2 regions of the Reichenbachiella sp. 5M10 genome follow, and region 1 is predicted to be linked to the other one. Evidence: riboswitches for the same ligand, from Rfam matches in the RefSeq annotation. Region 1 holds a riboswitch; the other holds the start of a gene.

Region 1 (7,789 bases):
GGCTTGAGCCCTGGGATAATTGGAATGTTGATTCCCATTGCACGGCAGCTAGCTACAAAATCAAAATATTTGTCATTGTCAAAGAACATCTGTGTGACGATGTATTCTGCTCCTGCTTGTACTTTCTGTTTGAGATAGTCTAGATCCATCTGAAGATTGGGTGCTTCGAAGTGTTTTTCTGGATACCCAGCGACACCAATACAAAAATCGGTTGGCGTAGGGTCATCCAAACTATCATCGAGATAGACACCCTTGTTGAGTCCGTCGACTTGGTGGAGCAGGTCAATCGCATAGTTGTTGCCATCAGCTTGAGGGATGAATTTGCCTTCAGACTTGATGGCGTCTCCTCTGAGCAGCAATACATTGTCTATTCCCAAAAAATCTAGGTCAATCAGCGCATTCTCGGTTTCTTCTTTTGAAAACCCACCACAGATGATGTGTGGTACGGGGTCTACATCGTAGCGATGACGGATCGCAGCACAAATACCTACTGTACCAGGACGCTTGCGTGTTGTTTTCTTTTCCAATAAACCACTTGGGTGTTTTTTGTAGACGTACTCTTCACGGTGGTAGGTCACATCGATGAATGGTGGGTTAAACTCCATCAATGGATCCAGGTGATTGAATATGGTTTGTACGTTTTCGCCTTTTTTTGGAGGAATGATCTCAAGTGAAAAGAGTGTCTTTCCGTTGGCGTTTTTTATGTGTTCTGTAACCTTCATAGGTTTTTGTGTTTCGTTTAAACAGGAGGGAATAGTGGGCTAGGCGTCATAGGCAAGGTTGGGAGAGAGCCATCTCTCTGCCTCGTCTAGGCTCATGCCTTTTCTTTTGGCATAGTCTGTTACTTGATCTTTTTCGATCTTTCCTAACCCGAAGTACTTGGACTGCTCATTGGCGAAATAGAATCCACTCACTGAGGATGCTGGGTACATGGCGTTGGATTCGGTCAAGATGATACCTGTTTCTTTTTCAGCATTGAGTAGATCAAATAAGAGCGGTTTTTCTGTATGATCTGGGCAGGCTGGGTAGCCAGGAGCTGGGCGTATGCCTTTGTATTTTTCAGAAATCAATGCCTCGTTTTCTAGGTTTTCGTCTGCAGCATATGCCCAGAGTTCTTTCCTGACTTTGGCATGCATGAGCTCAGCAAATGCCTCAGCCAATCGATCTGCGACGGCCTTGATCATGATGACATTGTAGTCGTCGTGATCCTTTTCGAATTGTTCGATGAGTTTTTCGATACCGATGCCTGTGGTGACTGCAAATCCTCCCATGTAGTCTTGACGTCCTGAAGCTTTCGGTGCTACAAAATCAGCCAATGACAGATTAGCGATGTTCTTTCCTTTTTTTCCTTGCTGTCGCAAAAAGTGGAATGTAGTGAGTGCATTGCCTGCACGATCTGAGATTTCTACGTCGTCTCCATTGGTGTTGACAGCTGGGTATATACCGATCACGCCGTTGGCTTGTAGACTCCTCTTAGCGATCACATCGTCCAGCATCTTGTTGGCGTCTTCGTAGAGTTTAGTCGCTTCTGCGCCGATCACATCGTCTTGGAGGATTTTTGGGTACTTGCCTTTGAGCATCCATGTCTGGAAGAAGGGCGTCCAGTCAATGTACTTTCTGATTTCATCTAGTGGGTAATTGTTGAACGTCTTGTTGCCGATGAATTTAGGTTCGGTGATCGGTGTGGTCTCCCAGTCGATCTGAAAGTGGTTGGCTTGTGCTTCCGGCCACTTGATGTAGTTTTTGTCTTTGGTTCGCCCTGCGTGATTTTCGCGCGCTTCGAGGTATTCTTGTTTGGTCTTGGCGACAAAGGCTTCTTTCTTGCTGCTCAATAAATCACCTGCGACGGGTACACTTCGTGATGCATCGAGTACGTGGACGACTGGACCACTATAGCACGGATCAACTTTCACTGCCGTGTGTATGCGTGAAGTGGTCGCTCCACCTATCAAAAGCGGGAATTTAGCTCCTTCTTTTTCGAGGAGCTTGGCAAAATCAACCATCTCATCCAGAGACGGAGTGATCAATCCGCTGAGTCCTATGATGTCTGCATTGACTTCTTTGGCTTTGGCGAGAATTTTTTCGTTGGGCACCATGACCCCCATATCTACGATCTCGTAGTTGTTGCATGCCATGACTACCCCGACGATGTTTTTGCCGATATCGTGGACATCTCCTTTGACGGTTGCGAGTAGGACGGTTCCTGCATTTTGGGCGTCTCCTTCCGCTTTTTCTGCTTCTAAGTATGGTGTCAAATAAGCCACGGCTTTTTTCATGACTCTGGCGCTTTTGACTACTTGCGGCAAGAACATTTTCCCTTCGCCGAAGAGGTCACCTACGACATTCATGCCGTCCATGAGAGGTCCTTCGATGACGTGTAGAGGTTTGTCCAGAGATTGGCGAGCTTCTTCGGTGTCTTCATCGATGAACTCTACGATCCCTTTGACAAGGGCATGCTCAATTCTTTTGCCTACAGGCAACGAACGCCATTCGTCGTTTTTCTTTTCTTTCTTTTCTGCTCCGATGAAGGATTCGGCAAAGTCCAACAGGCGTTCTGTAGCGTCATCTCTACGGTCGAGCAATACGTCTTCGACGTGCTCTAGGAGGTCTTTTGGGATGTCGTCGTAGACTTCCAGCATGGCAGGGTTGACGATTCCCATGTCCATGCCTTGACCGATGGCGTGGTAGAGAAATGCTGAATGCATGGCCTCTCGTACGGGGTTGTTGCCTCGGAATGAGAACGAGACATTGCTCACTCCGCCACTGACGTGTGCTGCGGGGAGGTTCTCTCTCACCCAGCGAGTCGCTTTGAAGAAGTCCATGGCATTTTGTCGGTGTTCTTCCATCCCTGTCGCTACTGGGAAGATGTTAAGGTCAAAGATGATGTCTTCGGGTTTGAAGTTGATCTTTGGCCCAACCATCAAGTCGTAGGACCTCTTGACGATCTCTATTCGTCGCTCATAGTTGTCAGCTTGTCCATCTTCATCAAAAGCCATGACAATGACTGCAGCACCATATTGTTTGACGAGCTTGGCTTGGCGGATAAACTCCTCTTCGCCGACTTTCAAACTGATGGAGTTGACGACAGATTTACCTTGTGTACATTTTAGACCTGCTTCTATGATTTCCCACTTGGATGAGTCAATCATGACAGGTACTCTGGCGATGTCTGGCTCAGACGCCATCAGGTTGAGGAAATTGGTCATCGTCTCTGCTCCTTCGAGCATGCCCTCATCCATGTTTACGTCAATGATTTGGGCGCCACCTTCGACTTGGTTGCGTGCTACGGCGAGTGCTTCTTCGAATTTCTCTTCTTTGATCAGACGGAGAAACATTCTCGACCCAGTGACATTGGTACGTTCGCCGACGTTGATGAAATTCATGTCAGGAGTCACCACCAAGGGCTCAAGCCCACTGAGTTTCATGGGTTCGTAATCGTGCCATTTGTATTGGTACTTGCCGGGGTAGTCTGGGTGAATGATTAAGTCCATAATTTTATTGTCTGCAGTCTCTTTTATTCGGTCGACTGTTTTGATTCATTGATTTTATTCGCGCGTTTGGAAATCCTATTTCCAGAAGGATTAACCGACTACCGTTGATTTTAATTGGTTACTTGCTATTCTCGGTTCATACTTGGCAGCCAGATCGGCAATGGCCTTGATGTGGTCTGGCGTGGTGCCGCAGCAACCACCGATGATGTTGATGAGTCCATCATCCAAAAACTCTTTGATTTGATCGACCATATCTTCTGGTGTTTCATCGTATTCCCCAAATTCATTGGGTAATCCTGCGTTGGGGTGTGCGCTGATGTTGAAGTTGGATTTGCTGGACAAGGTGTTGAGATATGGTTTCAATTCTCTCGCTCCCAAGGCACAGTTGAGCCCTACACTGAGTAGATCAAGGTGTGAGACGGATATCAAAAATGCCTCTGTGTTTTGGCCCGATAGGATGCGGCCACTGGCATCGGTGATTGTACCAGAGACCATGATCGGGATTTGGATGCCTCGCTCTTCCGCTATTTGATCGATGGCCATGAGAGCAGCTTTGGAGTTGAGGGTGTCGGTGATGGTCTCTACGAGTAGGAGATCTGCTCCTCCATCGAGTAGTGCTTTGGCTTGCTCAGTAAATGCCTCCAGTAATTGATCATACGTGATGGCTCTGTATCCTGGGTTGTTGACGTCTGGAGACATAGAGGCCAGTCTATTGGTCGGCCCCATAGAGCCTACAACAAATCGTGGCTTGCTTGGGTCTTTGTCTGTGAACTCATTAGCTACTTCTTTGGCGATTTTAGCTGATTCGTAGTTGATGCGATAGACCCAGTCTTCAAGCTTGTAATCCGCTTGAGCGACCCATGTGCTGCCAAAAGTATTGGTTTCTACGATGTCTGCCCCTGACTCGAAGTAAGCAGCATGTATGGCCTTGATCACATCAGGACGTGTGATTGACAACAGGTCATTGTTGCCTTTGAGTGGCACAGGGTGGTCTTTTAGTTCTTCGTTTCGGAAGTCTTTTTCTTCCAACTGATACCGTTGAATCATGGTCCCCATGGCTCCATCCAATACCAATATTCTGTCCTTTAGAATATCTCTAATGTTCATATCTATAGTTTAATCAACTACTTACCTAGAAAATGTCGTTTCGATGAATACCTATCTTAATCCAGATAATCACATCTAGAGTTGGGAATTGGCACAACACCCAATATTGCGGCTATGGATATGTTGCCAAGATGTCCTCGGGCCCAGTCCCTCGATCTTTCTTGATAAGTAAGACAAAGATATGTTTTTTTGACAGAGTATCAAGGTAAAAATTGGCTAGTATTTGGTATGGGATGAGAAGCACGGAGTAGAGAAGAGGAGCGAGTAGTTTTTGTGAAAAACTGATAAGCTGCCAAAAAGCAATGTCTCGTCTGACGAATAGTCTATGACAGTAGTAGGGCTGCGTCTACCTTTGTTTTGAAATATGAAGACAACTCTGAGCCCGAAATGACATAGAAGATGAAGCTTCTATATTTAGTTTGATCGATCATATTTAAAACCTAATACTATGAATAAAGCCAAAACCAAAGTAGTTGTCATGTTGGTAGCCTATGCACTCGTTATGTTTGTTTTTATGCAAGTTTGACCATCAGGTTCACCTCGTTTCTTCCCTCCTTATTCGTGTGAGTTAATATTTAGATAACAAAGGATGCAACTTGAGTGATGCGATTATAGTATAATTTTGAAGTTTGTTTGTTGTAAAATTTGAGTTTGAATGGAGAGGGTTTCGAAATTGAAGGTGGTGCGAGTAGTCCGAGAGACACCGAATGCTATAAGCATTCATTTCAAGCAGCCCTTTTTTTGGAAATTGAAATATACAGCGGGGCAGTACTTGACTGTGTTGATACAAGTGGAGGGGGAAGTTAAACGCCGTTGTTTTTCGATACTTAGTGCACCCAACCTGGAGGAGGAAATCAGCATCACGGCCATGTCTTCAGAAGATGGTGAAGTCTCTGCTCATCTGTTTGATACCGTCAAGGAAGGAGACAAACTCAAGGTGCTTCACCCTCAGGGGGAGTTTACGATAGAACCTGACGAATCTGCAAAAAGACATTTGTTGTTATTTGGAGGAGGAAGTGGGATTGCTCCCTTGATGTCTATTCTCAAGACCGTATTGTTTGTAGAGTCCAAGAGCATGGTGTCTTTGTTTTATGGCAATCGCGACGAAGAATCCATTTTGTTCAACGAGGAGCTTAAAGATTTGCAGTTCGACTATCCAGAGCGTCTCAATTTGATACATATTCTTGAGAACCCTGGAGATTTCAAGGATTGTTATAAGGGAAGAGTCGAACGCACACAGATTCCGGAGTTGTTGCGCAAAGTCCCTAAGTTTCCGTTTGGACATACCTTTTGTTATATCTCGGGCCCGACGGGTTTGATGATCGAGGCAGCGGCAGGGTTGCGGATGGCAGGAGTGCCGGATACACATATTTTTATGGAGCAGTACTTGTCACAGTCGTCTGTACAGGAGGCAAAGGCAGCTGCTGCACTGATTCAAAACCGTGAAGTGAAGCTGATCTATCAGGACAAAGAATATCATGTGCCTGTACAGGCAGGTCGTAGTATATTGGATGCTGCAATAGATGCGGGAGTAGAGTTGCCGTATGTTTGTAAGGACGGTATATGCAGCAGTTGCAAAGCACAGCGTGTGTCTGGAGAGGTATTTATGCGTGGTGAGACGATCCTTAGTGATGAGGAGATCGCTCAAGGTGTAGTACTTCCTTGTATCTGTAAGCCTTTGTCCAATCATGTTGTGCTTCGGATACCGAGCGAACTTTAATGATCGCGAACAGTGAAGGAGAGATCAAAACAAAGTATCTCTTACTTTGTTTTGATCTACATGCAGTGGAAGTAGGACATCCAAGGTGTTGTTTTTCCTTTGATTCCTCTTCAAATCATTTCTTTATTATTCTTCCTCTTCTGTTGTTTTTTGGATCAAGTAAGTCACGGATACTTGTTCTGAAATGGTGAGGTCTTGAGGTTGGTAGTCAGCCATCTTGCTTTGCGCCATGCTTTGTACTGCGTCAAACTCCATGGCTCGAACCATCGGACGAGACGGGATGGCATTGTTGCTGACCTCCTGTACTCCAGCGATTTGGTAGCCTGCCTGCTGGCTTAGGATTTGGGCTTTGACTAGGGCATCCTCCATGGCATTTTGGAGGAGAGTATTTCTAGATTTGTTTTTCTGCTCATCAGAAAGCTCAAAGGAGATAGATAGATTCGGAGCAGCATCTTCATCTGCCGTCCTGTCTAGTGCATTGAGGAGTCGTTTTTTGTCGAAGGGAAACCGTACAGTTAGTGATTGGGTGGCTATGTATTCTTCTCCTTTGACCTTGCCTCCTTCGTAGATCTTACTTTTTCGAATGTTGAATTGTGAAGTTTTGATCTCTTCTGTTTTGAAACCACTTTTTTTGAGGTTGCCTGTGAGCTGATTGATACGGGTATTGAGAGCAGTGACAGCTGCATCGTAGCTCTTGTCATTGGCAGAGATGGAGTAGCTGAGCACAGTGACCTCAGGAGAGAGGGAGAGCTCGGATTGTCCTGTGACATGTATCAAGGATGGATTTTGTGACCATGCCCATGTGCTGATAGTGAGGGCTGCCAAAAATAGAAATACCTTTTTCATAGTGCGTTCTTTTTGATTTGCTCAGTGATTGCAAAAACTATTCCTAAGTGGTAAGATCTCGTTTTTTTAGGAGGAAATATGAGAACCCTATGAAGCTTATGATCCAAGCCAAAGCAAAGAGTAGTTCGCTCATGCCGACGGTCGTTTGTACGGCAGTTGGGTCCATGAGATTGATGGGGGATTGGATGAGATTGTCTAGTGCGTTGATAGGTAGTGCGTTGATGAGCCAGCCGTCACTGTCTAGGAATACCCATCCACAAAATGGCTCAAATATAATACTGTATGCTAAGACAAAGACGATGACTAGTCCGGCTCGTTTGATCCAGAGCGAAACAAATAAGGCGAAACACAAATAGCCAAAAATCTCCATAAAATAGGCGCCTAAGAAATCCATGTGAGAGAAGATGTTCTCACTGCTAGTAGTCACGGAGTAGGTCATCCCGAAGTAAAAACTGCAAGCTGTCAGAGCTAGAGTAGCTACGATAGCCAAAGCCGTGATCAAGTACAGCTTAGAAAGAAGAAAGGCTTCCTTGCTCAGGCCGTCGATGATGTTTTGACGGAGGGTACGGTAGCTGATCTCGTTGGTGAGGTTGACGATCAATATGATCGCCAGTAGGATACGTAT
Region 2 (7,789 bases), 780 kb from region 1:
CACTGAGGCTTCTGCGAGGTAGCCGCATTGTCAAAATACACCAATGGTTTCCCGTTAACCTCCTGATGGAGGATCGGGAAATCCTTTCTTATTTTTTCAATATTCAATTGTGTCTCGACCATTGTATTGTTTAGTCCACTTGTAATCTTTCCATCACTTTGTCCGCGATCTCCATCTTCAACCATCCTAGGCCGATATGTTCGATCACTTCCCCGGCATTGGCCAGCAAAATCATCGATTTTGCCTTGTCTTTGTCTATGCCTCTGGCTCGTAGATAAAAAATCGCTTCCTCATCTAGCTGCCCTGTCGTACATCCGTGCGAACACTTCACATCGTCTGCCCAAATCTCCAACTGAGGTTTGGTATGGATGGTTGCGTTATCTGACAACAAAATATTGCCATTGGACTGGAATGCATTCGTTTTCTGTGCCGCTTGTCGCACAAATATCTTTCCGTTGAAGACTCCTTTCGCCTGATCCGCAATGATCCCTTTGTACAGCTCGTTGCTGTTGCAGTTGGGTTGGATATGATCCACGAGCGTGTGATTGTCGATGTGTGTCTTGCCTTTGGCTAGATACAGTCCGTACATATTGCTTTCGCATCCCTGACCATCGACACGGATGTTCAGGTTGTTTCGAACCACCTCTCCATCGAACGTGAACACAAACGAAGAAAAGACACTGTCCTTCTCTTGGTACACGTTGGTATTCCCTACGTACACCGCATTCTCGGACTCTTCCTGTACTTTATACAGCTTCACATTTGCGTTCGCCTTGACCAAATAGTTTTTGGTCTCATTGACGAAAGTCTTGGCATTTCCTTCCGAGAAATGGAAGTGAACAAAGTCTGCTTGGCTACTTTCGTTGGCCAAATAAATATTTTTCACAAAGCCATAGTTGACCCCATTGTCTACCGAGATGTAGTAGCACAACACAGGCTGAGCCACTTTCTTATTCTTTGGCACCTCGATCACCACACCGCTATTGACATAAACGTTGTTTTGTGCCTGAAACGGATCACTATTCTCTGCGATCAATTCATGTGCATCTGCACGATCTGCTAGAGAATCAATTCTCAGCTCCTCTGCAGTAGAGACAATCTCCGACTGCTCGGCATTGTACACGCCATTGATGAAAAACAGGATATTCGCACCTGCATGTCGCTTCTTGATATCAGCGATCTTGTCCATCGGCAAATCCCCCTGTGCAATAGGTGTTGCGAAATCAAACTTCCCAGAAATCGCCTTGGTCAGACGAGTAAACTTGTACTCCTCCGCCTTAGGGCCAGGAAACCCATTTTCTTTCAGATATGCTAGGCCTTGCGTCCTGTTGTCTTTCAGGTGAGCGATCGCATTTCCGTTCAAATTAGAAACATACTGCTCCGCCTGATCGATCAGTTCTTGACCAAATATTTTCTTTGTACTCATGCGCTTCTTATGCTTCTGCTCCTTCTAAATCCTTGATAATCCAATCGTATCCTCTCTCCTCGAGTTCCAATGCCAAATCCTTGGTACCAGACTTCACGATACGACCTTTGTACAGTACGTGTACAAAATCAGGCACGATGTAATCAAGCAATCTTTGGTAATGCGTCACCACGATGGTCGCATTGTCTTTGTTTTTGAGTGCATTGACGCCATTTGCGACGATTCTCAATGCATCGATATCTAGTCCAGAATCCGTCTCGTCTAGGAGTGCCAACTTAGGCTCTAGCATCGCCATCTGGAAGATTTCGTTTCTTTTCTTTTCCCCTCCAGAGAAACCTTCGTTGAGCGAACGGCTCAATAGCGACTGATCGATCTCTACAAGCGCCATTTTCTCCTTCATACGCTTCAAGAATCCCACAGCATCCAAAGGCTCTTGTCCTTTGTGCTCTCTAATTTGATTCAGTGCTGTTTTCATGAAGTTGGTAGTGGTCACACCTGGTATTTCTACAGGATACTGAAACGCCAAGAAGATACCTTCTCTCGCACGCTCTTCGGCTGCCAAGTCTAACAAATCTTGACCGAGATACTCTACAGACCCGCCGGTCACTTCGTAATCCTCTCTACCCGCCAAGACATTGGCCAAAGTACTCTTGCCCGAACCATTCGGCCCCATGATCGCATGTACTTCACCAGGCTTCACTTCTAAGTTGATCCCTTTGAGGATTTCCTTCTCCTCTACTCTAGCTTGTAAATTTGTTATTTTTAACATGATCTATGTTCAAAATTTATTATTCAAAGTTCAAGATCAACTTGAGTGATACTTAGTTCCTTTGAATTCTGAATTCTTTAAATACTTAATAATGGAAGAAACTCCCTAACCTGTCGTCCTCAGTTGAAAGCAGCACTTCATAGGAATTGAGAATGAACCCACTTCCTGAAAACGACACTGAATAACTACCTGCGCTTAGCAAGCCCTCAAAAGGCTGAATTCCCACCCTTCTTCAAGCTTGAATAAGAACTACGAAATCAACCAACCGATCCTTCGAGCGTCAACGCAAGTAATTTCTGCGCTTCTACTGCGAACTCCATCGGGAGCTTGTTCAAGACTTCTTTGGCGTACCCATTGACGATGAGTGCTACTGCATTTTCTTCGTCAATCCCTCGCTGCGTACAGTAGAATATCTGGTCCTCTCCGATCTTCGAAGTAGTCGCCTCGTGCTCCACTTGTGCAGTTGAGTTCTCTATATCGATGTAGGGAAACGTATGCGCTCCACACTGATCACCGATCAATAGTGAGTCACACTGTGAGAAGTTACGTGATTTCTCAGCACGCTTCATCACTTGCACTTGCCCTCTGTATGAGTTTTGCGAATGTCCCGCAGAGATCCCTTTGGACACGATTCTTGACTTGGTGTTTTTACCAATATGAATCATCTTGGTCCCCGTATCCGCTTGCTGATGATTATTAGTCACTGCTACCGAATAGAACTCACCAATAGAATAATCGCCTTTCAAAATACATGAAGGGTACTTCCAAGTCACAGCAGATCCCGTCTCGACTTGTGTCCATGAAATCTTCGCATGATCACCCGCACAGATACCGCGCTTGGTCACGAAGTTGTATATACCTCCCTTGCCGTTCTTGTCGCCTGGATACCAGTTCTGAACAGTCGAATATTTAACCTCCGCATCTTTCTCAGCGATGATTTCTACCACTGCAGCGTGCAGTTGGTTTTCGTCACGCTGTGGAGCTGTACATCCTTCGAGGTAGCTCACATATGATCCTTCGTCCGCTACGATGAGCGTTCTCTCGAACTGCCCCGTATTGGCCGCATTGATTCTGAAATAAGTAGACAACTCCATCGGACATCTGACGCCTTTTGGAATGTAACAGAACGAACCGTCTGAAAACACAGCCGAATTGAGGGCAGAGAAGTAGTTGTCCGAAACCGGCACTACAGACCCGAGATGCTTTCTCACCAACTCGGGATGTTCTTTGACCGCTTCGCTAAACGAGCAGAATATGATTCCGCGCTCACCAAGGGTCTCTTTGAAAGTCGTCGCAACAGACACCGAGTCAATTACCGCATCTACAGCCACTCCCGTCAATCGCTTTTGCTCGTTCAAAGAGATGCCTAGCTTCTCGAAAGTCTCGATCAACTCAGGGTCGACCTCATCGAGGCTACCGACAGCTTTCTTCTGCTTAGGTGCTGAATAGTATTTGATCGCTTGGTAGTCGATTTTAGGATACTTCACGTTGGACCAATCTGGCTCCTCCATGTTTTTCCATCGCTCATACGCACTCAATCGCCACTCTAGCATCCACTCTGGCTCTTCCTTTTTTGCTGAAATAAAACGAACTATCTCCTCACTCAATCCCTCTGGTGCCTCATCAGCTTCCAGATCCACGGACCAACCATGTTCGTATTCTTTGGAGGTAAATTCCTCTAATATTTGATCGTCATTGCTCATTCGCTATGAATTATTTAGACTCACCTTAAATAAGTGCAAAATTACTACCTTTCTGACAGGATGTTGGTTCTGAGCCTATAATTTTTTTCTACAATCTCATAAAGGGAATTGATATAGTGCCTGAACTACGTACATTTGGTTCTCCAATTTGAGATTTACCCATGGATAAAAACCTGTATCGCTCCACCCTACTCTTCTTTATCGTCTGTGTCTCGCTGATGTTTCACTCAGCACCAGTCTTTTCTCAAAAAAGCATCAACGAACTACGCATGACAAGCGCCGTACTCATCGTCAAGGATCTCAAAGTATCGGCAGGTTGGTACCGCAAGTTTCTCCAATTTAGCATCGAAGAGTATCGCCCCAACCAGCACGTAAAAATGCGTAACGACGAGTTTCAGCTCACCCTACGCCAAGGGAACGGCACATTGCTCCAATCACAAATCCGATTCAAAGAGGGTAAAAAACACATCAATGGCATTGAAAAAATTGGTTTTAAGACCAACAGATTTGACAGCCTCCACCTCTACTTGGAGCGATACGAGCAGCCCTTTGCGCAAGACATCTTTGCCGATCAAAATCTCGACATACTATCTTTTGTAGCAGAAGACCCAGACGGGAACAAAATTCGTTTTTTCGATGCTCCAAACAATTCTCAGCTCTATGAAATCGACCCCTGCTACTTCACGATCCAATCCTCCGACTACATCAATACACTCAAATGGTACACAACACAGATGGGATTTGAGGAGATTGAGATCGTAGACGACACCAACCTCCACTTTCAAAACTATCTCACCAAAGACGGCATCATTCTCGAACTCATCCACCTCCCCTACGAATCAGTAGAAACGACCGAATTCATGCCTCTTGAGCGAGACCTCGCCCAAATCGAGCAAGTCACCTTCAAAATAGGCACAGCCAAAACCAAAGCTTTCGTCATGGACAACAATGGCAATAAGGTTGTCTATTTGAAATGAAGTAGTGAGTATTTAAAAAGAATAAATTAAATACTTGTTTCGTAGAAGTTCTCTTCTTTACATTTGCAGCAGTTCTATTTTTAATGGATGACTTATCAAGAAAGGTGGAGGGATTTGGCCCTACGAAACCTTAGCAACCCCCGCGTGACGGAAGGGTGCTAATTCCAATTCCGAGCAATCGGAAGAGATAAGCGAGAGGCACGAGATACAATTTCAAAAATATATCATCCCTTCTAGCTTGTCTGGAAGGGATTTTTTTATGCCCTTCTTCAGACAAAAACCCTTGATAGTCTTCTAGAAAGATGATGTATTAAACGAAAACTATTAGACGTATGAAACTAGGAATATTCGGATTTGGAGTCGTTGGACAGGGGTTGTATCACGTATTGCAGCAATCCAACTCTATACAAGCAGAGATTGTCAAGTTTTGCATCAAAAATATCACAAAGCCGAGGAGTCTAGACGCTAGCTTATTTACTGATGACAAAGCAGAGCTACTCGACAACCCAGAGATAGACGTGATCGTGGAGTTGATAGATGATGCAGAAGCCGCCTTCGAAATCGTCACAAAAGCCATGAACAACGGCAAGCACGTCGTCTCAGCCAACAAGAAGATGATCGCAGAACACCTCGAAGAACTCCTCGCGCTACAGAAACAAAACAAGGTATCCTTCCTCTACGAAGGGTCTTGCTGCGCAAGTATCCCGATCATTCGCAACCTAGAAGAATACTATGATAACGATCTACTGACCTCCATCGAGGGAATATTCAACGGGTCGACCAACTTCATTCTCACCAAGATGATCAACGAAAGCACACCCTATGACAATGCCCTCAAAGAGGCGCAAGACCTAGGATTTGCTGAATCTGACCCTACCCTAGATGTAGAAGGAATCGATGCAAAATACAAGCTCTGCATCCTACTCTACCATGCCTTTGGCTTGATTACAGACCCGCACACTTTATTTACTTTGGGAATCACGAAGATCAACACCTTCGACATTGAGTTTGCCCAGAAAAACAACTACGAAATCAAACTCATTGCGAAAGCGAAAAAAATCGGCACCCTAATAGACGCAACGGTGCTTCCTACTTTTGTAGATAAAGCTTCCATTTTGGCTCAGACCAAAAACGAATACAATGCTGTAATCTTAGAAAGTGCATTTTCAGAAAGTCAATTCTTGTATGGAAAAGGAGCTGGAGATAAACCCACTGGATCAGCCGTACTATCAGACATCTCCGCTTTGGGCTATGGCTACCGCTACGAGTACAAGAAATCAGCCAAAACCAAGGAAAAAATCGAATTGCATGAAGATTTCCAAATGAAGATCTATGTAAGGTTTGCAGACCAACAACCCAAAACATCTGACTTCACCGAGATACTAGAGAAATACTCGAGTCAAAATGGCAATTACTGGATTGGCTACATCTCTCGTCAAAAGATGAAAGAAGCGGAATGGCTGGAAATCCCAGAAATTAACGTGATCGCACTGGGGTAAGCCTAGTAACAGGCTTCCATGGTCAACACCTGCTCCTCTACTGGAGCAGGCTCCTGAGTGCAAAGCCAATAGCCTAGCACAACCATGATTAGAACGAGTATACTTTTCATTTTCTTTGGGTTCGTTGTGTCTAAAACGCACCCACCCTTGAGAATGGGCGCGCATAGGATTCTACTTTTAAACTACTATTTGAAGATCATCTAGAGGATCGTCTCACGACGATGGATATTTTCGGAGACGATTTGTCCATCAAACAAATGAATCACGCGCTGAGCATAGGCCGCATCTACTGGCGAATGTGTCACCATGATCACTGTGGTTCCCTTTTCGTTGAGTTCACTGAGCAACGACATAACTTCTTCCCCGTTGGCCGAGTCTAAATTACCTGTCGGTTCATCCGCTAGGATCAGTTTCGGCTTGGCAACCACTGCTCGTGATATCGCTACACGCTGCTGTTGTCCACCAGATAGTTGCTGAGGAAAGTGATTGCGGCGATGCATGATCTTCATCTGCACCATGACTTCCTCCACTCTCTTGCGACGTTCAGCAGCACTGTATTTGAGATAAATCAACGGCAACTCGATATTTTCATAAACCGTCAATTCGTCGATAAGGTTGAAACTCTGAAACACGAAACCGATATTTTCCTTTCGGATCTCTGCCCTTTTGCGTTCGCCAAACACAGACACCTCCTGCCCTAGAAAAAAAAACTCACCGTGGGAAGGGTTGTCTAGCAATCCCAAGAGGTTGAGCATCGTAGTTTTGCCACAGCCTGACGGCCCCATGATCGCCACAAACTCCCCCGTATTTACTTGAAGGTTGACTCCTGCAAGAGCGGTTGTTTCGATCTCATCGGTACTGTACACCTTCTTCAGCCCCTTTGTATTGATTAATTCATTCATCCTATTGCTTTTTAGTTGGTGCTTTGAATCTTTACCTAAACACCAAGCGATCTTTATCCGAATATTTGGCGTAGGAGGACACTACGATCTCTTCTCCAGCTTCTAATCCCTCCAATACTTCGATATACCTTGCTCCTCTACACCCCAGTTTGATTTCTCTACGCACCGCTTCGTCTCCCGTCACCACAAATACCCACTGTCCTCCATGACTATTTCCAAAATTGCCACGAGGCACCATCAACCTATCCGGCCGAGACACCGGAGCAAGACGTTGTTCTGCCCTCATGACCCTTACGATTCGTACTTTGTCTTTCTGAACCCTGAGTTTGACTTCCCTTTCGGTAAAGACAAAATGATACAGCCCAACACCGCCCACAATCAACCCCAACATGAGGAAAATTATTTCTTTTTTGAATTGTTTCTTTCTGGGCAATGCACGATCCATAGAGGCAATATCTGTTGTTGGCAATACTATCCCAAGAAGGATGCCACACATATAAATCATTGACAATC

The links. Region 1 has a riboswitch for S-adenosylmethionine ahead of BFP72_RS10620 (homocysteine S-methyltransferase family protein). Riboswitches for the same ligand answer to the same signal wherever they lie in the genome.
Region 2: another riboswitch for S-adenosylmethionine. It lies ahead of BFP72_RS13750 (homoserine dehydrogenase); the one in region 1 lies ahead of BFP72_RS10620 (homocysteine S-methyltransferase family protein).

The regions. Positions count from the first base shown of each region.
Region 1 covers NZ_MDGR01000007.1:2,667,420-2,675,208, reverse strand. The annotation lists gene metF (methylenetetrahydrofolate reductase [NAD(P)H]) at 1-722, opposite strand, end outside; gene metH (methionine synthase) at 762-3,491, opposite strand; gene BFP72_RS10620 (homocysteine S-methyltransferase family protein) at 3,582-4,598, opposite strand; SAM riboswitch class I at 4,647-4,769, opposite strand; gene BFP72_RS10615 (ferredoxin--NADP reductase) at 5,254-6,318, shown strand; gene BFP72_RS10610 (SIMPL domain-containing protein) at 6,445-7,164, opposite strand; gene BFP72_RS10605 (ABC transporter permease subunit) at 7,208-7,789, opposite strand, start outside.
Region 2 covers NZ_MDGR01000007.1:3,449,313-3,457,101, forward strand. The annotation lists gene BFP72_RS13725 (cysteine desulfurase) at 1-122, opposite strand, end outside; gene sufD (Fe-S cluster assembly protein SufD) at 131-1,426, opposite strand; gene sufC (Fe-S cluster assembly ATPase SufC) at 1,434-2,195, opposite strand; gene sufB (Fe-S cluster assembly protein SufB) at 2,453-3,898, opposite strand; gene BFP72_RS13745 (VOC family protein) at 4,060-4,875, shown strand; SAM riboswitch class I at 4,965-5,069, shown strand; gene BFP72_RS13750 (homoserine dehydrogenase) at 5,208-6,374, shown strand; gene BFP72_RS13755 (ABC transporter ATP-binding protein) at 6,575-7,276, opposite strand; gene BFP72_RS13760 (efflux RND transporter periplasmic adaptor subunit) at 7,308-7,781, opposite strand.